2 regions of the Corynebacterium glyciniphilum AJ 3170 genome follow, and region 2 is predicted to be linked to the other one. Evidence: predicted binding sites of a transcription regulator. Region 2 holds the regulator's gene; the other holds the start of a gene.
The links. The regulator LexA, encoded in region 2, represses DNA repair genes until DNA is damaged. The targets are predictions, from matches to a motif close to CGAACANNTGTTCG.
Positions count from the first base shown of each region.

Region 1: the regulator LexA is predicted to act here: its motif matches at 11,439-11,452, upstream of CGLY_RS09845 (SAV_6107 family HEPN domain-containing protein).

Region 1 is NZ_CP006842.1:2,086,370-2,101,670, forward strand. Features, by position in the region: gene murD (UDP-N-acetylmuramoyl-L-alanine--D-glutamate ligase) at 1-1,096, opposite strand, end outside; gene mraY (phospho-N-acetylmuramoyl-pentapeptide-transferase) at 1,129-2,229, opposite strand; gene CGLY_RS09810 (UDP-N-acetylmuramoyl-tripeptide--D-alanyl-D-alanine ligase) at 2,238-3,758, opposite strand; gene CGLY_RS09815 (UDP-N-acetylmuramoyl-L-alanyl-D-glutamate--2,6-diaminopimelate ligase) at 3,755-5,350, opposite strand; gene CGLY_RS09820 (peptidoglycan D,D-transpeptidase FtsI family protein) at 5,353-7,242, opposite strand; gene CGLY_RS16765 (hypothetical protein) at 7,517-8,224, opposite strand; gene rsmH (16S rRNA (cytosine(1402)-N(4))-methyltransferase RsmH) at 8,221-9,276, opposite strand; gene mraZ (division/cell wall cluster transcriptional repressor MraZ) at 9,479-9,910, opposite strand; gene CGLY_RS09840 (DUF3040 domain-containing protein) at 10,378-10,770, opposite strand; gene CGLY_RS09845 (SAV_6107 family HEPN domain-containing protein) at 10,902-11,339, opposite strand; gene CGLY_RS09850 (GNAT family N-acetyltransferase) at 11,503-12,102, shown strand; gene CGLY_RS09855 (methylenetetrahydrofolate reductase) at 12,112-13,101, opposite strand; gene CGLY_RS09860 (polyprenyl synthetase family protein) at 13,231-14,355, shown strand; gene CGLY_RS09865 (alpha-(1->6)-mannopyranosyltransferase A) at 14,359-15,301, shown strand, end outside.
Region 2 is NZ_CP006842.1:1,680,536-1,695,836, forward strand. Features, by position in the region: gene dapF (diaminopimelate epimerase) at 1-694, shown strand, start outside; gene CGLY_RS07905 (hypothetical protein) at 709-1,215, opposite strand; gene CGLY_RS07910 (hypothetical protein) at 1,208-1,984, opposite strand; gene hflX (GTPase HflX) at 2,033-3,484, shown strand; gene CGLY_RS07920 (uracil-xanthine permease family protein) at 3,495-4,847, shown strand; gene CGLY_RS07925 (HPr family phosphocarrier protein) at 4,856-5,125, opposite strand; gene CGLY_RS07930 (DeoR/GlpR family DNA-binding transcription regulator) at 5,285-6,073, opposite strand; gene ptsP (phosphoenolpyruvate--protein phosphotransferase) at 6,256-7,974, shown strand; gene lexA (transcriptional repressor LexA) at 8,050-8,799, opposite strand; gene CGLY_RS17375 (hypothetical protein) at 9,062-9,592, shown strand; gene nrdR (transcriptional regulator NrdR) at 9,672-10,133, shown strand; gene hrpA (ATP-dependent RNA helicase HrpA) at 10,135-14,073, opposite strand; gene CGLY_RS07960 (carboxymuconolactone decarboxylase family protein) at 14,249-14,773, opposite strand; gene CGLY_RS07965 (peroxiredoxin) at 14,775-15,301, opposite strand, start outside.

The DNA.
Region 1 (15,301 bases), 410 kb from region 2:
CGACACGGTCGAGGCCGCGCAGTGCGGCCGATGCGGCGTGGGGATTGGTCGCCTTGGAATTGTCCACCCACCGCACACCGTCGGTCTCGGCCACGACCTGGCCGCGGTGGGCCTGGACGCGGAAATCTGCCAAGGCCGCAGCGACCGCCTCTGCGGATACACCGATGCTGCGCGCCAGCGCCGCCGCGGCAGCGGCGTCAGCAACACCGGCCGGACCAGGCGGGGAGATGCCCTCGGCACTGGCGAGGTCTGTGAGCCGTCCGGTGGCCGAGTCGAGCTCGACGATCCGGCCGTCGCGCACTCCGGTGACCACGCTCACGGACAGGTCTGACGGCACGGCACCGGGATCGCCCGTGGTGAAGGCCCGATGGTCACCGGGGGCCGCCTGCGCGCCCGACGTGACGACCGGGTCATCAACGGCGATCACGGCAACCGCACCGGTGAGAACACGCATCTTGTCAGCGGCATAGTTCTCGAACGATCCGTGCCAGTCGAGGTGGTCCTCGGCGAGGTTGAGCACACATCCGGCGTCCGGTCCGAACTCCGGGGCCCAGTGGAGCTGGAAACTCGACACTTCGGCAGCCAGGACATCGATCCTCGGATCGGCAAGCAATGCCTCACCCGGTGGCGTTCCGATGTTGCCTACCGGCCGGGAGCGACGGCCGTCCGCCTGCAGGATCGCGTCAAGCATGGCCGTCGTCGTGGTCTTACCGTTGGTTCCGGTGACCGCCAGCCAGGTTCTTGGTTCACCGAACAGTGCAGCCCTGTCCGCCAACCAGGCTGCTTCGACATCGCCGATCACGGCCACCCCTGCCTCTGCGGCGGCGGCCGGGACCGGACCGTCCGGGCGCCACCCCGGCGAGGTGATGACAAGATCGATACACCCGTCCCCCAGCTGTGCCAGCGCTTCAGCAACAGTCACGGAGCGGGCACCGGTCTCCGTGCCCAGCGTCCCCGCGGCGACGATGTTGTCATCAGCGATGGTCAGCGCACACTCCAGGTCGCCCAGCATACGGGCCACCCCTGCGCCGGCCACGCCGGCGCCTGCGACGAGGACGTTACCGCCTCGCATCGCTTCGACGACCTGGTTCACCATGTGATCGTTCTCCTGTCGTGGGACTGTAGGTATCAGAGTGGTGAGTTACTCAGCCACTCGGAGTAGAACACCGCCACGCCGACGACGGCGAACAACGCCGACAGCAGCCAGAACCGGACGGTGACCGTGGTCTCCGCCCACCCCCCGGCCTCGAAGTGGTGGTGGAACGGCGCCATACGGAAGATGCGTCGCCCGGTGGTCTTGAAGGACACGACCTGGATGACCACGCTGGCCGCCTCCATGACGAACAACAGGCCGACGATGATCATCAGCAGCTCGGTCCGGGACGCGATAGACAGGCCAGCGACCAGGCCACCGAGGGCCAGCGAACCGGTGTCACCCATGAAGATCTTCGCTGGGGCGGCATTCCACCACAGGAACCCGACACAGCCACCCAGCCCGGCAGCGGCGAGCATCGACAGATCCAGCGGATCCCGCACGGCGTAGCATCCCGCCTCCGCGGCGCCGGAGCACGAGTTACGGAACTGCCAGAAGGTGATGACCACGTAGGCCGACAGGACCATCGCCGTGACACCGGATGCCAGTCCGTCGAGGCCGTCGGTGAGGTTCACGGCATTCGACCAGGCGGAGATGACCAGGTAGATGAAGATCAGGAAGAGGATCGTGCCGATGACCGCTCCGCCGACAGCGAGGTCGAGAGTGTTGATGTCCCGAGTGAAGGAGAGTTTCGTCGACGCCGGCTTCAACCCGTCGGCGTTGGGGAACTGCAGCACCAGGAAACCGAAGATCAAGGCGGTGACCAGCTGGCCCGCGAGCTTCGCCTTCGCGTTCAGCCCGAGATTCCGCCCCTTGACGACCTTGATGTAGTCGTCGGTGAACCCGAGTCCACCGAGTGCGAGTGTCAGCCCGAGGACGAGCCAGCCGGAGACCCCGGGGCCGGTGCCGTTGGTCACCAGGCCGACAAGTACCGCGACCACGTAGCCGGCGGTGATGCCCGCCAGGATCGCGATACCACCCATGGTGGGGGTGCCGCGCTTGCGCAGGTGCGATTTGAGTCCCTCTTCACGGATCTCCTGGCCGATGCCTTCCGCGGAGAATCGTCGGATCAGCACCGGGGTGAGGAAGATCGAGACAAAGAACGCCACAAGTGCGGCGACGATGATCTGTGTCATGGCTTGGGTTACCTGCTCTCTTCTTCGCCGACGAACAGACCTTCGGCGACACTCCACAGGCCGTCGGCGTAGGACGCCTTGACCAGGACGACATCATTGGGTTCGACGTTGAGGTCGAGGACGTTGACGGCGGCGTCGGCGTTCTCGACCTGGCGCACGGAAACGCCGTTAGCCTCCGCTGCCTCCGCCAGCGCACTCTGGTTGACCCCGTTACCCACGATCACGGCGTTACCGATACGTCGTTGGGCGAGGACTTCACCGAGGTGGGCATGCTCGTCACGGGCACCGTCCCCCAGCTCGGCCATCTGTCCCAGCACAGCCCAGCTCTGCACGTCAGAGCGACCTGCTGCGGTGTAGGCCAGGGCATCGATCCCGGCACGCATCGAATCCGGGTTCGCGTTGTAGGTGTCGTTGATGACGGTCACCCCGTCCGCCCGGGTCCGCACGTCCATGCGGTTCGCGCTGGCGGCGACATGACTGTTCAGAGCTCCGGCGACGGTGGCGGCGTCCAGACCGCATTCCATCCCGACGACGGCGGCGGCGAGGGCGTTGGAGACCTGGTGTGCGCCGAACACACCGAGCGTGACCTGTACCGGATCCCCGTAGGGATGGTGCATCGTGAACGAGGCGCGGGCGACCTCGTCCAAGGTGATGTCCGAGGCGTAGTAGTCGGCCGCGGCGCGCCCCTGCTCCGACATCGAGAAACGGATGATCCTCGCATCGGTCCGTGTCCGCATCGCCGAGACGTGGTCGTCGTCGGCGTTGAGTACGGCCAGCCCGCCGTCCACGGCGGACGGGAGTGATTCCACGAGTTCACCCTTCGCCCGCGCGATCGCCTCCCGGGAACCGAACTCGCCCAGGTGTGCCGTGCCGACGTTCAGGACGACACCGATCCGGGGCGGTGCGATCCGTGCGAGGTGCGCGATGTGCCCCTGGCCCCGGGCCGACATCTCGGCGACGAGGAACCTGGTGCTGCGCCCTGCCTTCAGTGCGGTATACGGGTGTCCGATCTCGTTGTTGAAGCTTCCGGGAGGTGCGACGGTCTCGCCTGCACGGGTGAGGACGGCTCCGAGGAGGTCCTTGGTCGAGGTCTTTCCCGCTGAGCCTGTCACACCCACGACGGTGAGCCCTTCCTCAGCGACCAGGGTGTCGGTGTTGTAGCGGGCGAGACGTCCGACCGCGGTGAGCACACGTTCGCCCACACCCTCCGGGTCGTTCTCGAGGTAGGCCGCATTGCGCTGGGCTGAACCCGCGACCGGATCGACGGAGTCCTCGGTCGCCTCACAGAGCAACGAGGGCTGCCCGACGGGACGTCCGACCATGGCCAGTGCCGCCCCGTCACGCAGTGCTCCCGGGACGAAGTCATGTCCGTCAACGCGCTCACCGGGCAGCGCCATGAAGACGCTGCCCGGGGTGATCCGTCGTGAATCGAACTCGACGGGCCCGGTCACGACAGTCTCTGCCGTGGCACCGTCGACCAGGTGTCCTCCGGTGACCTCGGCGATGGTGCCGCTTGTCATCTCAATCATCGTGTCGGTTCCTGTCTGTCCTGTCGGTCCCTGAGTGCTTGTGCAAGTACGGCCACGTCGTCGAACTCGAGGACGGTGTCACCGACGATCTGTCCGGTCTCGTGGCCTTTGCCGGCGACTATGACGATATCGCCCCGACGGGCCCAGGTGACTGAGGCCCTGATCGCGTCGGCCCTGTCACCGATCTCGCGGAGGTCGACACCCCGACTGTCTGCGATGTCCCGGGCTCCGGCGAGAACCTCGGTACGGATGTCCGCAGGTTCTTCATCGCGGGGGTTGTCGTCGGTGACGATCACGAGGTCCGCACCCTTCGCCGCCTCAGCCCCCATCAATGGGCGCTTCTCGTGGTCGCGGTTGCCTCCCGCGCCGAGCACCACGCCGATGCGGCCCCCGTGTCCCGCCCGGTCCAACTGGTCCGCGAGGGTCGTCAGCGCGGCGGCCACGGCGCCGGGTTTGTGGGCGTAGTCGACCAGTGCCAGGAACTCCCGCGGGTAGCGGGCGTCACCCTCACCGACGGTCACCGCCTGCATCCTGCCGGGAACGTGGAGGTCGCCGAGCTTCGGCGCCGCAGTGGGAACGTCGATACCGGCCTGTCCGGCACATGCCAGTGCTACGACGGCGTTCGCGACATTGAACACCCCCGGCAAGGAGAGCGGGAAACTGAAAGGGCGGTCGGGAAGCCCCGGGGCCTCCGGATGCGTCACCGTCACATGCTGCACACCGTCGGTCCCGATCTCGACCGAGTCGACCGACCATGACGCTGGTGCCACGCCGGTGGTCGTCACCGTCGTTGCGTCGTCCAGCGTCTCCGCCAGTTCCCGTCCCCACGCGTCGTCGACGCAGACGACGGACGCCGGGAGTACCCCACCGGGATCCTGCGGCACGGTGAAGAGAAGTGACTTCGCCTGGAAGTAGTCCCGCATCGTGGGGTGGAAGTCCAGGTGATCCTGGCTGAGGTTGGTGAAACCGGTGACATCGAAGTCCACCCCACGCACCCGGCCCATCACCAGGGCATGGGAGGACACCTCCATCACGACGTGGGTGACCCCCTCGTCGCGCATACGGGCGAAAAGCCCCTGGAGTGTCGGCGCTTCCGGTGTGGTCAGGGATGTCGGGACGGCGCGGCCGTTGATTCTGGTCCCGGTGGTCCCGATGAGGCCCACGCTGTGGTCGTCGAGCAGCATCCGCTCGATCATGTACGACGTGGTCGTCTTACCGCTGGTACCGGTGACACCGATCACCGTCATCGACCGCGACGGATGTCCGTGGATCTCGGCGGCGACTGGTCCGAGCCAGGCACGGCAGTCGTCGACCACCAGTGCGATGGTCTGCACACCGTCCGCCCGGAGCACCTTCAGTCCGTCTCCATCGGTGAGAACGCAGCTGCCCGCCGACTGGCCGGCGAAGGACGCCCCGTGGGCACGGGTCCCCGGCACCGCCATGAACATACCGCCCACCGCCACCGAGCGCGCGTCGATCGCGGCGTCCGTCACGAGGACGTCTCCGGCCCCACCGGGAACGGTTGACTCACCGAGCGCCACAAGACGCCCTCCGGTCAGGTCCGCGAGTGCGGACAGGGTGGGTGGTTTCACGGTCACTGCGCCTCCAGCGTCAGTCGGGGTGCTGCCTCCGGGGAAAGCGGCACGTTGTAATGGTCAAGCAGCCAGGACGTAATGTCCCGGAACAGCGGTGCGGCGGACTGACCACCGCTTCCGTCGGTCCCGCGCTCGGGGTCGTCCAGCATGATGGCGACAACGAAGCGGGGGTCGTCCGCCGGAGCGATCCCGGCGTAGGTGATCCAGTAGTCGGAGTTAGAGTACGCCCGCGTCTCGGGGTCGATCTGCTGGGCGGTGCCTGTCTTTCCACTGGTCTGGTATCCCTCAATACCGGCAGTCGGCGCAGTGCCCTGCTGGACTCCTGTCGGATCCGACTGGTTGACCGCGCGGAACATGTCGACCACCGTGCGTGCCGTCTCCGGCGAGACCACCTCCACCGATTCCGGCTCGTCCTGCGGGATGTCATTGCCGGCGGCGTCGGTCACCGACTTGATGATGCTCGGTGTCACCCGGACACCGTCGTTCGCCAGCGCCTGGTAGATACTGGCCATCTGCAGCAGACTCATCGACATGCCCTGCCCGATCGGCAGGTTGGCGAAGGTACCACCTGACCACTGCGACAGATCCGGAACATACCCGCTGGTCTCACTGGGCAAGCCCAGATCCGTGGCCTGGCCTATACCGAACTTCTGCACGTAGTCCCAGAAGCTCTCCTCACCCACGCGGTCCGCCAGCATCAACGTGCCGACGTTAGAGGACTTACCGAAGATACCTGTCGTGGTGTAGGGCACCACCCCGTGGTCCCACGCGTCCTTGACCGTCACACCGGACATGTCGATACTGCCCGGGACCTGCAGCACCTCGTCCGGGGTGGTCTTGCCGTCCTCGATGGCCGCCGCGGCGGTCATCACCTTCGCCACCGACCCGGGTTCGTAGGCGTCCTGCACAACCCGGTTACCGAAGACCTTGCCGTCCTCGAGCTGCTCGTCGATGTTGCCCTGGGGATTGATCGTGTCCGAGGTGGCCATCGAGACCACCTCGCCGCTCGTGGCGTCGAGCACCACGGCGGAGGCCGATTCGGCGCCGGACCTGTCCTTGGCCTGCTGTACCAGTTGCTGAATGTAGGTCTGGGCCTCCAGGTCAAGGGTCAGCTCGTAGGCGTCGCCGTCGACGGCCGGGTGTCGGTCGCGGGTCGAACCGGGGATGGCGAGGCCGTTCGCCCCGACGTCGACGGTGCGCGAACCATTGGTGCCCTGCAATCGGGAATCCTGGGACAGTTCCAGACCGAACTGGCCCTCATTGTCACGGCTGATCTTGCCGATGACGTTCTGCGCCACGGCACCGTTGGGATACTGGCGGATGTCCTGTCGTTCCACGGTGATCTCCGGGTATTCCTCGGAGACCTTCTCCGCGACATCAGGATCAACGTCGCGGACCAGGACTTCGTAGGTCGAATCGGCGGTGAGTTTGTCCCGGATGTCGTCGGCTTTTACCCCGTCAGCGTCGTCGGATGAGGACCCGGAACCCGAACTCGACTCAGACTCCGCATCGGGGTCGGTCTGGTTGTCGGATTCATTGAGCAACTCCGGCAGTCCTTCGGCGATCTCATCGATCCGTTCCTCCGGTGCGGAGACGCTCTCGGGATCAAGCTCATGACGGTCCTCCATGAAGGACTCGAGAAGGTGGGGGTGCACCGACAACGACCGAGCCTCCATGGTGTAGGAGAGCCGCTGGCCGTTCCTGTCGACGATACTGCCCCGATGGGCCGGCTCGGTGATCACCGCCGTGCGCTGTTCACTGGCCATCGCGGACAACTCCGGCCCCTTGACCAGCTGTACCCAGGTCAGTCTGAGCAGCAGTGCGAGGACCAGGACGACGACAATGATCAGCACCGCGGCACCACGCTTGCCGAAACTGGCGGCACCGATGTCGAGAGTCTGCCAGGAGTTCCCGGGAACCCCTGACCTGGTGGACCGGGACGACGGTCGCGAGGGACGCGAGGGTCGCTGAGGTCGGGGGTCACGTCCGGCGTACTGCCTTCGGTCCCTGTCCTCGGCCAATGTGACCTCTCCCTTCCACGATGCTCACCGCATGATCCTGTCGACCGGACATGAGACCCGGTCGATTCATCCCGTCCATTGTCCTAGCACGGGCACCGCACCCGGGGCATTGGACGCCGGGCGTGTCTTGTCGGCTGCGCCGTCAGTATGGAAGTTCGCCGGTTGAGTCGGAACCACGCTGCGCCTCGCCGGCCGGTGCCACAGAGTCACCGTCCGGGTTGTCGCGCCCGTTGCCTCCGTTGTCCAGCGCCTGCGGAGCCAGCCCCGGGACCTGCCCGGTAGCCTCCGGGTCACTGGTCGGGCGCTGCGCCCGGACGTCACCGTTGATGTCCGTGACCGGCAGGGTTGCCTCAGGGTCTGCGGCGCGGAGTTCGTTGACGTCGTCACCGTTGACGTTGAGGACGCCCGCCTGACCGGGGACGACCATTCCCAGACGCGATGCCTCAGCCGCGATGCGTTGAGTGGAGGACGCATCCTCCACATCGCGGTGCAGCGACTCCAGTTCATTGGACAGCGTCGTGCTCGTTGCTTCAGCCTCAGAGAGCTGGAAGGACTGTTCCGTCGTCTTTCCCGACAGATACATGGCGAAAGCAACTCCGGCGACGAACAGAGCGAGTAGGACCACCCAGGTCCGCACCACCGAGCGCTCAGCGGCGGACGGGACGGCGATTCGACGTCCCCGAACCGTCACCTGCTGCCTCGAACCTCGCCGCCGGACCGGACTGGCGTGGGTGCGGCGGGGATCCTCACGACGGGGTGCCGGAGTGACGACGGCGGACCTGTGATCGTCATTCCCGGTTACGCTGGTGCGTTGGCGGGTGCGCTGACGGGCTGCGGTGGCGGTGCTCATCTGGTTCCTCGCTGTGCGTCTCGGTGTGTCTGCTGAATGCGTCGGACTGCCCTGACCCGGACGGGCGCCGCCCGCGGGTTCTGCTCGATCTCCGCCTCGGAGGCTTTCTCCGAGCCTCGGGTGACAAGCTCGAAATCTGGGGCGTACTCGGGCAGCGCGACCGGTAGTCCCGCCGGCGTGTGGTCCACCGTCAGGTCAGTGAGAGCCTTCTTGACGATGCGGTCCTCCAGGGACTGGTAACTCATGAAAACCGCGACGCCTCCGACATGGAGACGTGCCGTTGCCTCGGGAATGACGGCAGCCAGAGAATCCAACTCGGCGTTCACTTCCACGCGAAGGGCCTGGAATGTGCGCTTGGCGGGATGTCCCCCGGTGCGCCGGGAGGCTGCCGGAATCGTGCGGTAGAGCAGTTCAACCAGGCGTCCGGAGGTCGTGAACGGCTCCGACTCCCGTTCCCGGAGGACGGCCGAGGCGATCTTCCCCGCGAAACGTTCATCCCCGTAGGACTTGAGGATCCGGGCCAGGTCCCCGTGTGCGTAGTTGTTGAGGATGTCCGCCGCAGTGGTGGGCAGGTCCGGGTCCATCCGCATGTCCAACGGTGCGTCCTGGGCATAAGCAAAACCACGGTCCGCCTGATCCAACTGCATCGACGACACTCCGAGGTCGAAGAGATATCCCGAGACACCGACCTCCCGGACCGACTCCGGAAGTTTTCCTTCATCCACCAGCGTGTCCAGCGCCTCCCCGAGACCGTCGAACCTGGTGCGGTGAGCGAGGAACCGGTCACCGAAACGCGCCAGACGCTCCTGTGCCTGCGTGAGCGCGGCAGGATCACGATCGAGGCCGACGACCACTGCCCGGGGGAAGCTGTCGAGAAAAACCTCGGTGTGTCCTCCCGCCCCCAGCGTCCCGTCGACGATGACAGGGATGTCCAGCGCTTCGGACGAGGTCACCCCCTCACCGACGAGCTCCACCATGCGGTCGCGCATGACCGGGACATGCCCGTGCTCGCCAGAGACGCGTGCGTTCTTGTCGTCATCGGCGACGGTCATCGAGGAGGTCCTTTCTTCAGGGGCGGTTGTCCGGTCCCGTTCACGTGGTCATCACAACGCCGCCGGGACTGTACACAGGGCCTCACCTGCACGGGCCCGTTTGATGTCGGGGAAGTACATCAAAACAAGGTCGTCCGCGCAGATGAGGGCCGGCACACAGTCCCACCGGCGTCGCGGGGGCATACGGCAGTCACAACGCCTGTCAGAGGATCCCGGCGAGCGAGTCGTCATCACCGTCGGCGAAAGTGGACTCGTGCTCCTCCAGGTAGGCCTCCCAGGCGGCAGCGTCCCAGATCTCGATGAAGTCGACCGAGCCGATGACGACGCAGTCCTTGTTGAGGCCCGCGTAACTCCGGTGCCCGGCAGAGAGGGTGATCCTCCCCTGCTTGTCGAGCTCCTGTTCATCGGCACTCGCCGCCAGATTCCTGACATATGCCCTCGCCTGCGGGTTCGCCCGTGACGCTGCCGCTGCTTTCGCGGCACGCACCTGGAACTCCGCTTTGGTGTGGACAGCGAGGCTGTGGTCCTGACCGTTGACGACGACCAGCCCGTCCGCCAACTGCTCGCGGAACTTGGCAGGCAAGGTCAACCGACCTTTGTCGTCGAGCTTCGGGGTGAAGGTGCCGAAGAACATGTCGGCCCCCTTCCCCGGTCATCCGGACATCTGAGACATTGTTGCCGTATGCGTTCTCTGTGAAGTTGTCCCGGGACCAATCTGCCCCAGTGCGCCCCACAGTACCCCACTTCCAACCACAGTGACTAGCCCACAAGCCACAGAAGGCCACAAAAGTCGCACAACACGTCATCCTGATGGAAGATGTCCGGGGACATCACCGTTCTGAACTGTGATTATATGAATTCAAGCATAGTGGGGGAAGGTGGGGACTTTTTGTCACCCCTGTCGCGAATGTCGGGAGGATCGGGACCTTTCCGCACACCTCGACCGGTCCGTGGGGGCCCGGTGGGGCATTGTGGGGACTACGGGAGCATCGGGGCGACAGGTCGTCGGGCATGATAAAACGGGCGGGCTCCGATCGATGATCGGAGCCCGCCCGTGAGTCGGCGCGTACGGCGGGCGAGGTTACAGCACCTCGCGGTGAATTATTCGAACCGCTTGCGGAAGCTGTCCTCCATGCGGTCGGCGACGCCGCCACTCTTCGGGCCGGGGCCCGACTTCCCGGAGGGTGAGCCGGATCTCCCGGCGCCGGAGCCCGATGACCCGGCCCCACGGAAGGCCAGCAACCCCCCGCCGAACATCACGAGAAATCCGACGACCCCGAGCGCGACAAACCAGAGGCTGTTCTGGGACAGTGCGATCCCGGCGATGAGGAGGCACACACCGAGGAGAAACACCGCTACCGAGCGGATTCCAATACTGAAGCCACCGCCGACCGGCCCGTCTCCCGCGGCCTGCCTGGCAAGGTTGGGGTCGTCGGCAATCAGCGCCTGCTCGATCTCCTGCAGCATGCGCCGTTCCTGTTCTGAAAGGGCCACGATCGTCCTCCCCTGAGGTGTCGGGTGTCGATATTTACCGGATGTTCTGTCTCTACCGTCTCAACGCACGATGAGCGGAAAAAGTTCCGTACTGATGCCATTAATCCTACCCCAGGACCACCCTCCGCCTGTCACGCAACCTCAGGCAGGTAGCCGACGCGACCACGGACAGCGTCAAGGAAGTTGCAGGCATCCTGGTACACCTCGGTCACCTGCTCTTCTGACAGTTCAGGAACCAGCCCCATCTCCACCTGAGCCACCAGCCGGGCATGGGGAGCAAAACGGAGACACCAGGTCTCCATCTCCTCGTCCCCGGTGAGCGCCCGCACCTTTTCCCAGGCGCTTCCCGGCGGTAACCGTCGCCGCTTCTTCCTGGCAAACTGGATGACCGCACCCGCAGCACGGAGCGCAGCACGGTACGCCCAGGTCAGCCGCTCCTCACGCACGAGATCAGTGCGGCTGAGCTCAAGTAGTCGCTCCGCCTCGATCACGAATGTCTCCGGCGGAACGGCCCCGCCCTTATGCGACCTGCTCATCCTGGCAACACTGCCGGTAGCTCCCTGTGCCATGACCGCCTCCTTCTCGGACCGTCCCGTCCACTGACCCGTGGTAACGCCTTTCACCATACGAAGGCCCCCGGACGTGAAAGCCGGACGACGCCACCCTATAGAACATGTGTTCTATTTTGCCCGTTTGTGTCAGCTCCGCCGCCCCGTTTGCCACAATGGAGAAGTGACCGACGACCACCAGATCAGCGTGTGCACCCTCCCGGTGCAGGACTATGTCCGCCGCATCGACCAGCTTGTCGACATTCACCTGAGGGCGATGTCGTACCCTCCGGAGACTTTCCACCAGCGTCGACAGCTGTGGTTGGACAATTCCCGGAAACCAGGATTCAGCTGCGTGGTCGCACTGTCTCACCCGACCCGATCCGCTCCGGACCCCGGACACTCGGGGCACCGCGCAGTCGGGGTGGCCTATGGTTTTCCGGGCGACCGTTCCAGTTGGTGGTACAGGGAAGTCCATCGCGGCCTGGTCTCCACGGGACTCAGCAACGACGCCGCCGACGCCCTGCTCGCAGACTACGACGAAATCTCCGAAGTCCACGTTCACCCTGACCACCAGGGACAAGGAATCGGGCGGAGGCTGCTCAGCACGCTGCTGCCCCACCTCCACCGACCGGTTTCACTGCTCTCCACCCCGGAAGTCGACGGCGAAGCCAATGCCGCATGGTCCCTCTACCGTGCCACCGGCTTCCGGGATGTCCTGCGGGGGTTCCGCTTCGGCTCCGACCCCCGCCCTTTCGGCATCCTTGCCCTCACGAGGGAGTGACGAGGGACCTTAGCGCACCATGTCCTGGCCCAGTTCGGGGCCCCACGCAGGCGCCATTCCCAGGTTATGGAGCACCTCCTGGGTCGCGCGGACATTGTTCATCGTCATGAAGTGCAGGTCGGGCGCCCCCTCCGCAATGAGTCTCTCCGCCATCCTCGACGTGACCTCGATACCTGCTTCACGGATCCCCGCGGCATTCTTCACTTCGTCGCCGGCGGCCGCACGGGTCAACAGCTCGTCGATATCCGTCGGCAGCGAGGCCCCGGACAGTTCCAACTGGCGACGCACCGACTTCAGCGAGGTGATCGGCATCAGACCAGGGATGATCGGTTTCGCGCCGTGCACGGGGTCAGCCGCTGCCAGTCGGTCCCGTAACCGGAGGTAATGGTCGACGTCGAAGAACATCTGGGTAATGGAGTAGCTCGCCCCTGCCTGTAGCTTCTGCAGTGTATAACGGGTATCGTCCTCCAGGCTCCCGGCGCGGTAGTGCCCCTCGGGGAAGGACGCTATGCCGATGTCGAAGTCGACGCATTCGGGCATGGACCGCACGAGTTCGATCAACTCGTGAGCGAAATTGAGCCCCCCGTCGACCGGCGTCCAGTCCCCCATCGGGTCGCCGGGCGGGTCCCCCCGCAACGCCAACAGGTTCGTCAGACCCAACGACGCGAACTCGCGCAGAATGTCCCGGAGCTCCTCTTCCCTGTGGTCGACCAGGGTGAGATGGAGCAACGTGGTCAACGGTTTCACCGCCAACCGGGACGCCACCCGCTCCGTCCGCTCCCTGCTTGATCCCCCGGCGCCGTAGGTGACCGAGACGAAACTGGCGCCGAGGTCGTGAAACGCCTCTGCGGCGGACCAGAGACGCTGCTCTGCAGCATCGTTACGAGGGGGCATAAACTCCACCGAAAAAGGCACGCGTCCAGGCGTACCCCACTTGAGGGTGTCTGCGACGGCGACCTGCAGGCTCGCCGGGGCGGGGCGGTGAATTTCATTGACCATAGGGCCCCATCCTAGAAGACCGTCCCCCGCGTCCGGCAGGTCGAGGTCTGCTTTCCTCACCCCGGTCCCTACTATTGGGTTGAACCGGACGCGAATGCGCTCCCCCACCTAGTTACGGAGGACCCACCGATGGCCGACGCCGCCCCGATGAAGACCTGGCACGTCGACGCTCCGCTGACCGACGTCCCCCCCGTCGTCGACGACACCCTCACGGAGTTCCTGGCTGCCCGGCACGCGGAGTTCGACGGCATCGATCCTGTCATCGCCCAGGGCATCAGCGAACTCGCGGGGTTCGTCGTCGGAGGCAAACGGCTCCGCCCTCTCTTCGCCTGGGCAGGTGTCCGCGCCGCCTTGGAAGGCGGGGGCGGGCGGCTCGACCACGTGACCGACGCCGACAGCCTGATCACCGCCGTCAGTTCCCTGGAGTTCATACAGGCGTGCGCCCTGATACACGACGACATCATCGATCACTCGGACACCCGGCGTGGGCGTGCGACCGTCCACCGCGCATTCGAGTCTCGGCACCGTCGCGACCAGTGGCACGGTGACGCCGGTGACTACGGTGTCAGTCAGGCGATCCTGGTCGGTGACCTCGCTTTCGCCTGGGCAGATGACATGCTCGCCGACTCCGGGATCTCCGCCGAGTCCCTGCTGCGTGCGCGCACGCCCTGGCGCGCGATGCGCACGGAGGTCATCGCCGGGCAAATGCTCGACATCTCCGTGGAAGCCAGCGGTTCTGAAGATCCTGAGGCATCGGCGAAGGTCAACACCTACAAGACCGCCGCCTACACCGTGGAACGACCTCTGCACCTCGGGGCCTCCCTCGCTGACGCGCCCGAGCGGACGGTACAGATGCTGCGGGCCGCAGGTCGAGACATCGGCATCGCCTTCCAGCTGGAGGACGATTACCTCGGGGTCTTCGGTGACCCGGTGGTCACCGGGAAGGCCTCCGGCGACGACCTCCGTTCCGGGAAACGGACATACCTGGCGGCGACGGCGCTCCGCGCCGCTGACGCCACCGACCCTGCTGCCGCAGCACGGTTACGGGCCGGCATCGGCACCGCCACGTCTGAGTCAGAGGTGGACGACCTCCGTGCAATCATCGTGGACTCCGGAGCCGCTGACGACACCACCGCACGGATTCGGTCTCTCACCGACCGCGCCATAGGGACCCTGCGTCGAGGCGGACTTGGCGCATCGGTCACAGAGGAACTCGTCACCGTCGCCGAACAGCTCACCGAGCGGAGGAGCTGAACCGTGTTGACAACGATCGCAGCCCGGGTCCGCGACATGCCGCGTCGCCGCGCCATCCTGCTCGGGGTGATCGGTTCAGTCCTGTTGGCGGTGTGTTCCCACTCGGTCGGCGCGACCCGCAACCGCGGAGGTGTCCTCCAGGAACTGGGATGGTCGAACCTGGGTTTCGGCCACCTCTACGGGATCGTCGTCGTGTTTATGTGGGTGGCCATCCTGCTGATGATCCTGTCGTGGATCGTGATCGGCGGTCGCATCGTCCGACTCGGCGAAACACTGGGAAACCGGACGGTCATCGCCTGGGTCGCACCGTTGTTCTTCGCCGGGCCCCTGATGAGCCGTGACATCTACTCCTACCTGATGCAGGGCACCCTCGCCCGGGACGGGCTCAACGCCTACGACGTCGGTGCCTCCGCCAATCCCGGTCGTATGTTCTTCGAGGTGAGCGGAGACTGGAGAAACACGACGACCCCCTACGGTCCTCTTCACCTGTGGATCGGCGAGGGCATCACTCGGATCATCGGGGACAACATCACCGCCGGGATCATCGTCTACAAGATCCTCTCGCTGGCCAGCTTCGCCGTCCTCGTCTGGGCGGTGGCCGGCCTGGCCCGGCGCCTCGGGTCCTCGCCCCACCTGGCCGTATGGATCGGTGTGGCCAATCCCCTGGCCGTCATCCACTTCATCGGCGGCATGCACAACGAGGTCACCATGATGGCCCTCGTCTGCGCCGGACTGCTCCTCGGCCTGCGGGCCGCACCGGTGCGCGGCCTGCTTTACGGTTCCGCTCTGATCGGCGCCGGCGTCGCCTTGAAGGCGACCGCACTCTTCGCACTGCCGTTCCTGGTCTGGGTGTTCGTGGCGCGACGTGCCGGCATATTGCCGGGTGAGGACGGCCCCCGTCGTCGCGTGCGCGAGATCCTCCGCGATCTCCGCCAGTTCACACCCG
Region 2 (15,301 bases):
CTACCGCAACGCTGACGGGTCAGTGGCGGAGATGTGCGGTAACGGCGTCCGCGTTTTCGCGCATGCTCTCAGCGCATTGTCTCTGACGACACCGGCTTACCGGAACGCCGATGGAACCTGGGCTGTCGGTACCCGGGCCGGGCGCCGCGACGTGAGGATCCACTCCGCCACCGCCACCGACGCCGAGGTCAGTGTGGACATGGGTGTGCCGGAGATCATGGGCCGCTCGGGTGGGGCACTGGACGGTGTCTGGTACGACGGTGTCGGGGTCGACATGGGAAATCCTCACCTGGCCTGTGTCGTTCCCGGGCTCACCCCTGCGGGACTTGCGGAGCTCAGGGTTGATCTGCGTCCAGACTATGACCGGACGTTCTTCCCGGCGGGAGTGAATCTGGAGATACTGACCGCGCTGGACAACGGACGTGTGCACATGCGGGTGCACGAGCGCGGAGTCGGCGAAACATTGTCCTGCGGTACCGGTACTGTCGCAGCCGCTGTCGCTGCGTTGTCCGACCGGTTCAACGATCAGGCACGCGTGCGGGAGGCGTGGCAGGAAACCGTTCACGTCGCCGTACCCGGAGGGGACGTGGCCGTCACGGTGGGCGCGGACGAGGACGGACAGCAGATCCCCGCCACGCTCAGAGGGCCGTCACGCCTGGTGTTCACCACAACGGTCACGGGTGCAGCGCTCTGAGACCTAGCGGGTAGTCAGTGATGGCGTGAATTGGCGGAGTCCTGGCGGGCGCGGTCCCACAGCCGTTGCAGGCTCAGCGCACGTTGATCTGTCTCATGCAGGAGTTCTGTCAGGGTCGTGACCGTCGACAAGGACGTCGTCCGTTCTGGAAGGTGTCGGAGGAACCGCTCACATGATCCGGCGGCCGCATGGAATCGCGACACGCTGGAAATCCCGGAGCGGGCGTCGCAGAGCTCCGGACGGTGCAGCTGGCGGTCACGGACCCGGGCGGGGTCACTGGAGTACCGGAATTCATCCCAGTCGTCGAGAATCGCAGCGATATCGGTAGCTGACAGATCGATGGACCGTTTCAACGCCGTGATCTCGCGCTCGGAATCCTGCCTGATGACAGTGACCGCAGCGGTGATCACCAGGATGACAGCGATGAGTATGCCGAGCCGGCCGAGGGAACTGATCACGACCCATGACAGCACGATCACGAACGCGGCCACGATCAGGGTCTTGGGGACGCTCCTAGCCACAGGACCCTCCGCAACCTCCTGACCCGCAACCACATCCGCCCGAGGAACAGGATGCAGGATCCACAGCAGTGGCTGTGAACTGGACGGATCCGGCGAGGATAGTGCCGGGCGGGAGGTCGTCACCGCCGTCGTCTGGGATGACCACGGTGAATTCGAACGGGGCAGTCACCGTGCATACCCAGAATGACTGGCCGGTCAGGGCTGCCGTCCGACGCTCGGCGGTGGCGATCTCCACGGCCACCGAGGCAGTGGCATGGGGCGTCACTGCCCCGGAGTTCAGCTCGGTGAGACCTGTGGACTCCACGGAGCCGACCCTCAGGACGCCCGATCGGGCGGCGTCGTCCCGCGTGCGGTAGACGGACACATCAGCCGCGAGCGCGGTGACCTGCATCGGCTGGTAGGTCAACGTCCCCTCGTCCGACAGTAGGGGTCCCTGTGCAACGGTGGCGGTCAACGAGGCGATCACCGGTGCTCCCTCGGCCCGGACCTGCAGGAGCGGAGAATCCGCCACGATGTCGAGTACACCGACGATATCGTCGACCATGCTGAGGTGAGCCGAGGTTTCCACACCGCCGCTGAAGCTGGCGAAAGAACCGTACGGTGGGACCGCAAGGATCACCAGGCGTGCACCACTGGGGTCGTCATACTGCAGTACCTGTCCATCGCGGACTTCTCCGGTGACCCGTAATGCCCCTGTCCCGTACGCTGCCTCGAGGGCATCCTGCCAGCGGCCGAAATCCAACCCCACACTCTTCAGTTCCGGAATCATGGGAGTGACTCTACTCTGTGGCCGCGACTCGTGGAAAGATGGTGGGTAATGACAAGCATGAACCAGAACCCTGAAGAGATCCACGCGGAGACCACAGTCGGAGAGCTGGACCTCGAACAGCGGTCGAGCCTCCGGAGGCTCAGCCGTGGGACGAATGTCCACTCCACTGAACAGGACGACGGCTACGACGTCGAGTACCGCAAGCTCCGGCTTGAGAAGGTTGTCCTCGTCGGCGTGTGGACCGAGGGTAGTCTCGAACAGATTGAGGCCCGTCTCGCCGAATTGGCGGCGCTGGCGGAAACCGCGGGTTCCGAGATCGCCGACATGCTCTATCAACGACGGGACAAACCGGATGCGGGTACCTACATCGGGTCGGGAAAGGTTGAGGAACTCCGCCAGATCGTCCTGGAGACCAACGCGGACACTGTCGTGGCCGACGGCGAACTCAGCCCGGGGCAGATGATCGCCCTCGAGAAGGCCCTCGACGTCAAGGTCATCGACCGGACGATGCTCATCCTCGATATTTTTGCCCAACATGCCAAGTCCAAGGAGGGCAAGGCGCAAGTCGCTCTCGCACAACTGGAGTATCTCATTACGCGCGTGCGTGGTTGGGGCGGCGCTCTGTCCCGACAGGCGGGTGGCCGTGCGGGGTCCAACGGTGGCGTCGGACTGCGTGGCCCTGGAGAGACCAAGATCGAAGCCGACCGTCGGCGACTGCGTAGCGAGATGGCCCGTCTACGCCGCGAGATCCAGGGCATGAAGAAGTCGCGTGACATCAAACGTGGGCGCCGTGACGCGTCCGCGATCGCCAAGGTCGCCATCGCCGGTTACACCAACGCAGGTAAGTCGTCCTTGCTGAACTCACTGACCGGCGCCGGAGTTCTGGTGGAGGATGCGTTGTTCGCGACCCTCGACCCCACGACCCGTCGTGCCGAACTTGCCGACGGGCGCGCGGTGGTCTTTTCGGACACTGTAGGTTTTATCCGCTTCCTGCCGACGCAACTGGTTGAGGCGTTTCGTTCGACCTTGGAGGAGGTCATGGCCGCCGATGTCGTCCTGCACGTCGTCGACGGATCCGATCCTTTCCCGATGGAGCAGATTGCCGCGGTGAATAAAGTCATCGGCGAAATCGCCGAGGAGACCGGGGAACCCGCACCACCGGAGATTCTCGTGATCAACAAAGTAGATGCCGCGGACCCGCTGGTTCTCGCTGAGCTTCGCAGCAGACTGGATGATGTGCTGTTCGTTTCGGCTGCCACCGGCGAAGGCATTCCGGTTCTCGAGAGCAGATTGGAGCTCTTTCTCAACTCTCTCGACGATCATGTGGTGTTGCAGGTGCCGTTCGATCGGGGAGACGTTGTGTCGCGCCTGCACGAGTACGGGACCGTGCTGAGCCAGGAGTACACCGAGGACGGCACCCGGGTGGAGGTACGCCTGCCCGGGATCATCGCGGCAGAACTGTCGGACCTGCGAATCGCGGTCGACGAGGGGACAGAATAAGCTCGTCCGAATGGACGAAATGAACACGCAGACTGACTGCGCCCCTGCAGGGTCCCCCCGCGGGTCATTCTTCGGGTGGACACTGCACGGAGACGGTAAAAACATCAGGCCCGGTGCAGTGGTTGCCCCGGAGGAACGACTGACATGGCCGAGGACCGTCGGCATCGGGATGCAGCACGTCATTGCGATGTTCGGCGCCACACTTCTTGTTCCGGCACTCACTGGATTCCCGGTCAACACGACCCTGCTGTTCTCCGGGATTGGGACGATCCTTTTCCTGCTGATCACGAGGAACCGCGTTCCGTCGTACCTCGGCAGCTCTTTCGCTTTCATCGCGCCGTTGACGGCAACGCAGGCAGAAGGTTTCCCTGCCCAGCTCGGCGGTGTGCTCGTTGCCGGGCTTGTGCTGATTCTCGTCGGGGTCCTGGTCAAGTCTGCCGGTCGTCGCGTCCTGGATGCCGTCATGCCGCCGGCGGTCACAGGTGCCATCGTTGCGTTGATCGGGTTGAACCTTGCCCCGGCAGCGACCTCGAACTTCGCGGAACAACCATTGGTCGCTGCGGTGACAATGTGCGCGGTGCTCGTCGTCACAGTTGCTGGACGAGGGATGATTGGTCGTCTCGGCATCCTCATCGGTGTCGTCATCGGATGGGGATTCGCGGTGCTCACCGGGAACATCGCCGGCGATGCAGGTGACGTCATCGGCGATGCCGCGTGGTTCGGTCTGCCTGAGTTCCACACGCCGGAGTTCCACGCCAGCGCGATTCTGCTGACGTTACCCGTCGTGGTGGTTCTCATCGCGGAGAACGTGGGACATGTGAAAGCCGTTGCCGGGATGACCAAACGGAACCTTGACGACCAGGCAGGACCGGCACTCATCGGTGACGGGCTGGCGACCACCCTGGCTGGCGGGTTCGGCGGATCAGGTACGACGACATACGCGGAGAACATCGGGGTGATGGCTGCGACGAAAGTTTACTCGACGGCCGCCTACTGGGTCGCCGCAGCGACCGCGATGATCCTGGCTTTCGTGCCGAAATTTGGAGCGGTGATCAACACCATTCCGGCAGGGGTTCTGGGAGGGGCGACGATGGTCCTCTACGGGATGATCGGTCTCCTGGGAATACGGATCTGGCAGGACAACAACGTGAACCTGACCAACCCGGTGAATCTCTCGGCAGCGGCCGTGGCGTTGACAGCGGGAATCGGGAATCTCACCCTGCAGATCGGCTCACTGGAGCTCGAAGGCATCGCCTGGGGCTCCGTGGGCATCATCGTCGGTTACCCGATCCTGAGGTGGTTGTTCGAGAACATCGGCGAAGGCCGCGACCTGTCCGTCCGGGATTACCACCTGAAGTCTTGACGGGCTGTCTACTCCTCGTCGAGGTTCTTGGTGATGAGCGCGGCGATGGCCTCGACGGCCTCAGCATTGTCGGAGGAGACGGTGACCTCGTCACCGTGCTCGGCACCGAGCGCCATGATCATCAGCGAGGATGATGCGTCCGACGGCTCGTCGTCGTCTTCCCCCGGGAGGGAGAGCAGGATCTCATCGTCGTAGTTGGCCGCGGCCTCCGCGATGATGGTGGCGGGACGGGCATGCAGACCGACGGTGGAGCCGACGGTGACAGTGGTAGAGGCCATGGTTCTCAGGTCCTTTTCGAGTCGTCGTATCGTGTCATCGAAAATGAGGGCACGCCAAGTGTGGAGCGCCTCACTCTCTTCCAGACAGCGTAGCCGAACCTCCGGGAGTTGTGCTGCACCCGGCTGCACCCGCCGGGGGCACCTCGGCCGTTACAGTCGTCACGCGGTGACAACAGTGACATCTTCGGCTGTGAATGCCTCGAGATACTGGTGCGGAGCTGCATCATCAGTCACCAGAACGTCAATCTCTGGGACATTTGCGAAGCTGACGAGGTAATCCCGCCCGAACTTCGTGGAGTCGCACATGGCGACGACCCGGTCCGAGTTTGCGATCATCGCGCGCTTCACCGCGGCCTCCTCGGCGTCCGCAGTCGACAGGCCGTGGTCCATGGACAGGGCATTGGTGCCGATGAACGCGATGTCAGCATGGTGGACACCGATGGTCCGCAATGCGATGTCGCCGACGACGGCCTGGGTGATGGGGCGGATGTGCCCGCCGATCAACTGGACATCAGATAGTCCCGCTGCCGACAAGCGGACGGCGAGAGGGAGGAAGTTCGTCAGTACCGTCAGGTTCCGGTACGGGTTGTCGTCGGGGCGGCCTGCCTCTGCGATGGCGTGTGCGAGCATGGCGGTGGTGGTGCCGGCGTCGAGGAACACAGTCCCGGTCCGCGGCAGAAGTTCTGTCGCCGCTCTCCCGATCCGGATCTTCGCCTCGGTCGAGGTGGTGCTGCGTAGCTCGATCGGCGTCTCGCGGGTCTGGAACGTATTGGTGGGTACCGCCCCGCCGTGGACCCGGTGCAAGGCACCGTCATTGTCGAGTACGGTCAGGTCACGCCGGATGGTCTCCGGGGTGACGGCAAAACGCTCCGCAAGTTCGACCACGGTGACACGCCCGTTGACTGCGGTCAGTGACGCGATCTGGCGGCGACGTTCCTCTGAGTTCATGATGTGCATTGTATGGGGTCGAGGGGGTGCGAACCTCGATTCGGGGGTGGGGAGTCCGACGGGGGTGGCCCCGGCGGGCCCCGAAAAGAGGGGGAGAAGAGGGTACTGTGGACGTCAACCTAATACGTCAACCGATGTCCTTTCAGATGTCCATTCTGAATATTTGTGGGAGACCAGACACTATGGCAGACACGAAATCCTCCGCACCTTCCACCGACGGTGAGCCCGTCATCCTGAAGGGAAAATCAGTGGTTCCCGGCACGGTCTTCGCGCCGGTGACCTGGGTAACGGACCGTCCGGAGCTGCCGGGGCCGGATAAGACGGTCGCCGAGGGGGAACGAGAGGCAGAGTTCGAGGCGTTCACCCGGGCCGTCGACACCGTCTCGGGGCGCCTCAGTGCACGTGCTGCGACAGTCGAGGGCAATGCACGCCAGGTGCTTGAAGCCACGGTCGCCATTGCAAAGGACCGCGCATGGGCCAAGAAGGTCCGAAAATCCGTCAATGCGGGTCAGACCAACGTCTACGCGGTCAAACAGGCTACGGATGACTTTGTCGAGATGTTCCTCAAGGCGGGTGGTGTGATGGCCGAGAGGGTCACTGACCTGATGGACGTCCGCGACCGCGTCATCGCCGAGCTCCGAGGAGAACCCGAACCGGGCATCCCCGACGTCGATTCTCCCCATGTCCTGTTCGCCGATGACCTTGCCCCAGCCGATACCGCTACTCTTGACCCTGAACTGATCGTTGCCGTGGTCACAGAGAAAGGCGGAGCGACGAGCCATACCGCGATCATTGCCCGTCAGCTGGATATCCCCTGCATTGTGGCTATTGGTGTCAACCTGCGCTCCATCGCAGCGGAAACCGAGGTACTGGTTGACGCCGCCGTGGGAACCGTGGAGACCGGGGTGGACCCGGCTGATGTCGAGAAAAGGGTAGCTGCAGCTGCAGAACTCGCCTCGAAGGTACGCGGATGGCACGGACCGGCTGAAACTGCGGACGGTCACCGGGTTCAACTGCTCGCCAATGTGCAGGACGGTGCCGCCGCCAGGCAGGCAGCGGAATCGGTCGCAGAAGGCATCGGGCTGTTCCGGACCGAACTCGGCTTCCTCAGCGAAACGACAGAACCGTCCGTCGAGGAACAGGCGGATCGGTATGCGGAAGTGTTGAGCGCCTTCCCAGAGGGCAAGGTGGTCATCCGCACGTTGGATGCAGGGTCGGACAAGCCGGTGCCCTATGTGATGGCGGAGAGTGAGGAGAACCCGGCACTCGGTGTTCGCGGCCTGCGTATCGCACGCACGAATCAGGAGCTGCTGGAGCGTCAGCTCGACGGAATCGCACTGGCGCTGAAGAAATCCGGCAGGGAGGAATCGTCGGCGCAGACCTGGGTCATGGCGCCGATGGTGGCAACGGTGTATGAGGCGCAGTGGTTTGCTGCATTGTGCCATGAGCGGGGACTTGTCGCGGGTGCGATGATCGAGGTTCCCGCTGCGGCGTTGATGGCAGACAAGATGATGCCCTATCTGGACTTCGTCTCCATCGGTACGAATGACCTGACCCAGTACACGATGGCAGCTGACCGTATGTCGGCGTCCCTTGCCCATCTGACAGATCCGTGGCAGCCAGCGGTGCTGAGGTTGGTACACACGACCTGTCGTGCTGGTGCAGTGACTCGCACCGCGGTCGGGGTCTGCGGTGAAGCAGCTGCCGACCCGATACTCGCGTGCGTTCTGGCGGGGCTCGGGGTTACGTCCCTGTCAGCCGCTCCACCGGCATTGGCGGCGGTGGGCGCTCAGCTTGGTGAGATCGACTTCGCGGTCTGCCGGGAAATGGCGGCGGCGGCGCTCGATGCCGATGGGGCCGAAGAGGCGAAGACTGCCGCTGCGGCGGTCCTCGGCCTCTAGTTTCACTCCGACGGATGTCGGGCCCCGACACCGGAGCTCCGATATCCGTCGTCAGGCGATCGCAGGGGAGCGCGGTCAGATCTTTCGGAGTACGGCGACGACGCGGCCGAGGATGTCAGCATTGTCACCGGGGATCGGTTCGAAGAGATCATTGTGGGGGAGTAGCCAGACACCGTTGCCGTCCTTCTGGAATTCCTTGACCGTCGCCTCGCCGTCGATCATCGCTGCGACGAAGTCGCCGAGTTCGGCGACTTTCTGCGACCGCACCGCCACCCAGTCGCCATTGAAGATACCTGCGTCGCGCATGGATTCTCCCACGACTTGCAGAAGGAACAGTTCGCCGCTGCCCACGAGCTCCTGCGGCAGTGGAAAGTGAGCTTCTACGTGTTCCTCAGCCAGGATCGGTGAACCGGCAGCGATCTGTCCCACCACGGGAACGAACGAAGGGGAGGGCATCCCGTCCGGGCCGGTCGTGGCCGCAGGTTTAGGGCCCGGCCGGGAAGCCGGCTCATCCTCGAAATCCCGGATGTCTACGGCGCGGGGCTTATTGTCCTCCCGTCGGAGATAACCTTTCCTCTCCAACTCCCGCAGGTGGTACGACACTGATGACGTGGAGTTCAGGCCAACAGCGTCACAGATCTCGCGGATGCTCGGCGGATACCCTCGGAACCGCGTGGCGTCTTTGATGACGTCCATGATGCGACGCTGGCGGTCGGAGAGCTTCTCCCTGCCCTTGTCGTCGCCACTTGCTCCCGCGCTTGCTAGGGCGGCACGTTTCTTGCTTCCCGGAGCTACCCCCGTGGAGGACTTCTGTTTCTCTGCCATCTGACCTACTCCTGGTCTCGTTGTACCGATCGTGGGTTCGACAGTACATCACCGAACCGACATTGTTCATCAGGGTGTTCGAAAGTGTCGCGGAAGTTGTGGACTTCTTCGAACACCCGTGCTACCGTCTGGCACATAGAGCGAAGTTCGAACACATGGACGAAGATACTGACCGTCATGCGAGACGATGTCCGGCTGCGGTGCTGTCATGGTCCTGTCAGATTCCGCAAGTCAGGTTCGTTTTCACGGAAAGAGGGTTGTCATGAACACGATATCGGTACGTAATCCCCGGGGCGTTGACCGTCGTCCTGTCTACCGTCGTCCGGAGTGGACACGTGTGGTCGAGACGGGGCGATCGAACACGTGGGGGCATGGTGCGGTGCGACATCCGTCAGCGGCTCAGGTGGAGCGTCGGCGGTTCCGCGCGACCGGTGAAGAACGTCCGTTCGAGACAGGTTCTCGGGCGCGCCGAGTACGTCGCCGTATGTCTTCTGTCCTCGGTTCTCCGGGCGTTACGTTGGTGTCTCTCGCGTCGCTGGTGGTGATGCTCGCCGCGTCACCGGTTTTGACCGGTCCGAATGAGGAGGCTGTCACACCTGCCAGGACTGCGACGGTCACGGTCGGGGACAACGCCAGCTTGGCGGATATCGCCAGAGAGCACGTCCCGGGTGCATCGGTGGGTGACGCGGTGGCGAGAATTGCGTCCCTCAACGACATCGACAAGATCGGCGCGGATGACGGTCACCACGCCGGTGCGGAGTCCACGCGACAGGTTGTGATCCCGGTCTACTGACCGGGCAACGGCAGGGGAAGGCTCCAGGGGTAGCATATGGGTCCGTCCCGTTCCACTGATCTCTGTAAGGGAGAACGCCGTGCTCTGTCCCGCGTGCCGCTCCGAAGACTCCCGGGTGGTGGATTCGCGTACGGTCGAATCTGGCTCAGCTATCCGTCGTCGACGAGAATGCCTGACATGCAAAACCAGGTTCACGACACTCGAACGCTCAGTGCTCCTGGTGACCAAACGGAGCGGCGTGACCGAAGAGTTTCGCCGCGACAAGGTCATCAGGGGTGTGGGGCGTGCTTGTCAGGGACTCGAGGTCTCCGGGGACGACCTCAAGATACTCGCACACGACGTCGAGCAGTCGCTTCGTGCGTCCTACGGTTCGCAGGTGGCCGCGGATGATATCGGCCTGGCGATTCTCGAGCCGCTGCGTAACCTCAACGAAGTTGCGTACCTGAGGTTTGCCTCGGTGTACAAGTCCTTCCGGTCCACCGAGGACTTCGAGACGGAGATCCGGGCCCTCCGTCAGCGTCGAGAAGACGCCGCTGAATAAGTCAGCGGATCTTCGCGAGCGCCTTCTTCACCCGCGCTGCGCTGGCAGGTCGCGAGGTTCCCAGGTTCTGGGCGAACAATGACACCCGGAACTCCTCGACCAACCACTCAACGTCCTTGAACTGGGGAGACGCTGCGCGCGCGGCAGGGAGTCGCTTCCGGGTCTCGGCAATGGCCTCCGTGCACTCCCTGACCTGGTCATCAAGCGCCGCTTCACGGTCCGGGTCAGACTCCATCATTGAAAGCCGGGACTTCATCGCGGCCACATAGCGCGGCACATGGCGTAGATTCTCTACTCCGTTCTTCGCGACACGATGGGGGCCGAGATAGAAATCCAACTGCCCCCTCATCTCGTCGATCGCCGCGCCGTCCCAGCCCTCCAGTTCCTGCGACATATCAGAGACAGCCAGGACTGCGGGGGAGATCGCCACGAAGATCTGCCGGACCAGCCCCGGTCCTTTCTCGCGTGCTGCCGTCACAGCTTCTGCGCAGCGTTCCGGGTCGCGGATCACCGGGCCGAAGCGGTTCATCAACTCGCGGCACGCGAGGACACGGCAATCATCGACCAGAGCATCGGGACCGCCGTGAGGATAAGTATCGACCGCGACGCGCTGCCGCAGCGGCAGCCCCTTGACCGTCTGTTTCGTGGACACCTGGCACGCGTCCACCATCATCTCGAGGACAGTCGAGAACTGTTGTCCGGCGGCCGCCTGGGGTGTCGGGAATGCCTTGAGAACAACACCGTCCCGGCTCCCCGGGGTGGCTGCAACGAGCGCAGGGTAGGCGGACGTCGTCTGACCGTCCACCACCGTTTCCACGGACTCGGGTATCGTTCCGATTCCCTCGGCTGTCCAGTTCTCCGATCGGGCGAGTATTCCGCCTCCCCCTGCAGAACTCCGCTGGTCCTTCTTCCTCTTTCCCGACTGCTGATGGGCAGCGGAATCACGGGGACTGGGGTTGGACGGGCCGTGCCCGTGCGATGAGCGCGCGGTAGCTGACGCGATCGACTGGGTGATCTCGCCGGAGAGTCTCTCCTGGAGATCACCGAGATCCTTGGACGCCGCAATGACCTTGCCGCGCCGGTCCACCGCCGCATATGTCATGCGCAGGTGTGCCGGCACCCGGTCCCAGTCGAAGTCGGCGGCGCCGATCCCGGTGCCTCCCAAAGAGCGGAGTGCGTCAGCAAGCGCCTGGTCGACCGGGCCGTCATAGGGGGCCATGCGATCCAGCGCAGCACGGGCGAACTGGGCCGCCGGGACTACAGATGTCCGTAATGGTTTCGGCAGGGTCCTGATCAGAGCGACGCAAAGCTCCTCGCGCATACCGGAGACCAACCACTTGGTGTCGCGGTCGGTCACGCCTGCCAGCAAGGGAAGTGGAATGCGCATCGTGATCCCGTCCGCCGGGTCTCCCGGACGGAAGACGTACGTCAGGTCGAACTCCATTGACCCTTGACGCCACGTGTCGGGGAACTCACGGGCCTGGGCGGCTCCGCCATCCGAACCGATGAGGGCCTCAGGAGTCATGTCCAGCAGGTGCGGATTCTTCTGCCGGGCCTTCTTCCACCAGGAGTCGAAGTGTCGGGCCGAGACGATGTTCGCCGGAAGACGCTCATCGTAGAAGCTGTAGATTGTCTCATCGTCAACGACGATGTCCCGACGACGTGCCTTGTCCTCCAGTTGGCCGGCTTCGTCCAGGAGTTCACGGTTATGCCGGAAGAAGCGGTGGTTGGTGCGCCAGTCACCTTCGACGAGCGCATTCCGGATGAACATGTCCCGGGCGCCTTCAGGATCGGTCTTGGACAGGTTCACCCGCCGGTCGCTGATGACGGGAAGCCCGAGCATCGATGCCTTCTCGACCGCTAGGGCGGCTCCTTGCTTACTGGACCAGAACGGCTCAGCGTAGGAGTACCGCATCAGCTGTGGTGCTATTTCCTCGATCCATTCCGGCACCACAGGTGCCACGGTCCGGGCGAAGACCTGTGACGTTTCGACGAGCTCAGCGGCCATCACCCACTGGGGCGGCTTCTTCGCCAGATGCGAGGACGGATGGATCACGAAGGACGTGTTGCGGGTCCCCGTGAACTGACGGGAGTTTCCCTGTCGCATGCCGACGTTGGTGACGAGACCGGCCAGCAAAGATTTATGGATTCCGGTCTCGTCGGGGGAAACGGGTGAGCCCTGGTCCCCTCCGAGGTCGAAGGTCAGCTCGCGGAAATGACGGACATTGGGGATCGACCACCTAAGCTCCTGGATCACGGTGAAGAGCTGTCGGACGAGGTCCATCCACTCGAGTACGCGGACATAATGGATGAATTCGTCACGACACAATCTGCGGAACTTGTTGCCCGAGAGCTCCTGGCGGCGTGCCTGCAGATAGTTCCACAACGTAAGCACGGAAATGAAGTCAGAGTTCGCGGAGAACCTCGCGTGGAGCTGGTCTGCACGGGCCTGGTGTTCCGCAGGACGTTCGCGGACGTCCTGGATACTCAACGCCGCGACTATGACGGCGATCTGCTCGAGCACCCCGTTGTCATGAGCCGAAGAGAGCATCTTCGCCAGGCGGGGGTCCGTCGGGATGCGCGCCATGTCTCGACCGGTGTCGGTCAGGGACGGGGTTGACGTCGATTTACCGGCTGTGTCGAGCGCTCCAAGCTCCTGGAGAAGTTGCACGCCGTCACGGACCGACTTGGAGTCCGGCGGCTGGAGGAACGGGAACTTCCGGATGTCGCCGAGGTCGAGTGCTGCCATCGACAGGATGACGCTGGCGAGGTGCGTACGAAGGATCTCCGGATCAGTGAATTCCGGTCGTGCTTCGAAGTTTTCCTCGGAGTACAGACGTATCGCGATACCGTCGGATGTACGGCCGCACCGGCCGGAGCGTTGTTTCGCAGAGGCCTGGCTGATCTCCTCCACGGGCAGACGTTGGACCTTCGTGCGGTGTGAGTACCGCGAGATACGCGCATAACCGGTATCGATCACGTACTTGATACCAGGGACCGTGAGTGAGGTCTCAGCGATGTTCGTCGCCAGCACGATTCGGCGACGACTACCGGGGGAGAAGACACGGTGTTGTTCCGCTGCCGACAGACGACCGAAAAGCGGAAGGACGTCCACGCCACGGAACTTCTCGTCCTGCAGTGCATCTGCTGCGTCGCGAATCTCGCGCTCACCGGAGAAGAAACAGAGGATATCTCCCGGCCCTTCGGCGATGAGCTCACGGGTGGCTTCGAGCAGACCCTCGAGCGGATCGGTCTCGACCTCACGGAATGCCGTGGTGTCCGCGCCACTCCTGTGCTCTTCCACCAGGCGGGTCAGCGGACGATAACGCACTTCCACCGGGTAGGTACGGCCAGAGACCTCGATCACCGGTGCGGGGGTGCCGTGTGCGTCGGCGAAGTGTGTGGCGAACGACTCCGGGTCGATCGTCGCCGAGGTGATGATGACTTTCAGATCGGGGCGTCGAGGGAGAAGTTCCCGCAGGTAGCCGAGGAGGAAGTCGATGTTCAGGCTGCGCTCGTGTGCTTCATCGACAATGATCGTGTCGTAGGCTTTCAGCAGCCGGTCACGTTGGATCTCGGCCAGGAGGATGCCGTCGGTCATCAGCTTGACCGCCGTCGACCGGTGGATGTGATCGTCGAAGCGGATCTTGTAACCGACACGGCTACCGGGCTCGCCGGCCTTCTCACCGAGTTCATCGGCGATACGGTCGGCGACGCTGCGCGCGGCGATACGCCGGGGCTGGGTGTGGCCGATCCTCTTGTCCGCACCGCGTCCGAGTTCGAGACACATCTTCGGTATCTGTGTCGTTTTCCCGGATCCGGTTTCTCCGGCGACGATGACGACCTGGTTGTCCCTGATCGCCGTCATGATCTCGTCCCTGCGGGCCGACACGGGAAGGGATTCGGGGAACGAGAGGTTCTCGGTGAGGTTCAACCGCATGCTCCGTCGGGGAGCGTTTCCTGTTTTCGAGCCTCGCTGGCGCCCCCGACCCCTCTTGCGGCCCTTCGGCCTGCTGCCACCTGGATTGTCTTCGTCGGAAACCACCCGACGATTCTACCACTGGAGCTGGAAAAACCCGCCGCACACCAGTGTGCGACGGGCAGACAGCGACGCTCTAGCGTGCGTCCTCGATGTCGATTGTCTGGGCGACGCCCTGGACAACGGCAGCGATCTTGACGGCTTCGAAGACCTGCTCCTTGGTCAGGCCTTCATCGCGCACGGTTTTCTCGTGGGCGATGGTGCAGTGGTCGCAACCGTTGATGGTCGACACGGCCAGCGAGAAGAGTTCGAAGTCGACCTTCTCGATTCCCGGCTTGCTGATGACGTTCATCCGCAGTCCCATACGGACCTGCGCGTAGTCGTCCCCGAGCCAGCCGCGGGCTCGGTAGGCGACGTTGTTCATCGCCATGATCGACGCTGCAGCGAGTGCAGCTTCGTAGGCCTCGTCGGACAGGTGTGACTTGGCCTCGTCGGAGATCTCTGACAGAACCTGGTCGTTGCGGGATGCCGCCGCGGAGGCGACGAAGGTACCCCACAACTGCTGCTCGGTCAGCTCCGTGGAGCGTGCGAGGCTGCTGAGGTTGAGCTTCAGGTCCTTGGCGTACTCGGGCAGACCGGACTTCAGGTTGTCGATCGACATATTACTTCAGCGCCTCCTGGACGACGTCCATCTTGTTGATGTTCTTGGTCGGGTCGTTGGCCTGCCAGTTGCAGGCACAGACCTCTTCGGACTGCAGTGCATCGAGGACACGCAGGACCTCGTCGACATTGCGGCCGACAGCATCCGGGGTCACCGAGACGAACTGGATGACGTTGTCGGGGTCGACGATGTAGGTGGCACGGTCCGCGACGCCGTCGGCGTTCTCGACACCCAAGGCGCGGATGAGGTCGTGACGCACATCAGCGAACATGGGGAACGGGACACCCTTGAGCTCGGGGTGGGTTGCACGCCAGTTGAAGTGAGCGAACTCGTTGTCGGTGGACCCGCCGAGGATCTGCGTGTCGCGATCCTGGAACTCGTCATCCAGTTTGCCGAAGGCCGCGATCTCGGTGGGGCAGACGAAGGTGAAGTCCTTCGGGTAGAAGAAGACGACCTTCCACTTGCCCTGGTACTTGTCGAGGCTCACGTTTTCGAAGTAGTCGTCCGGCTGCTGGGCGTTCGCCTCAT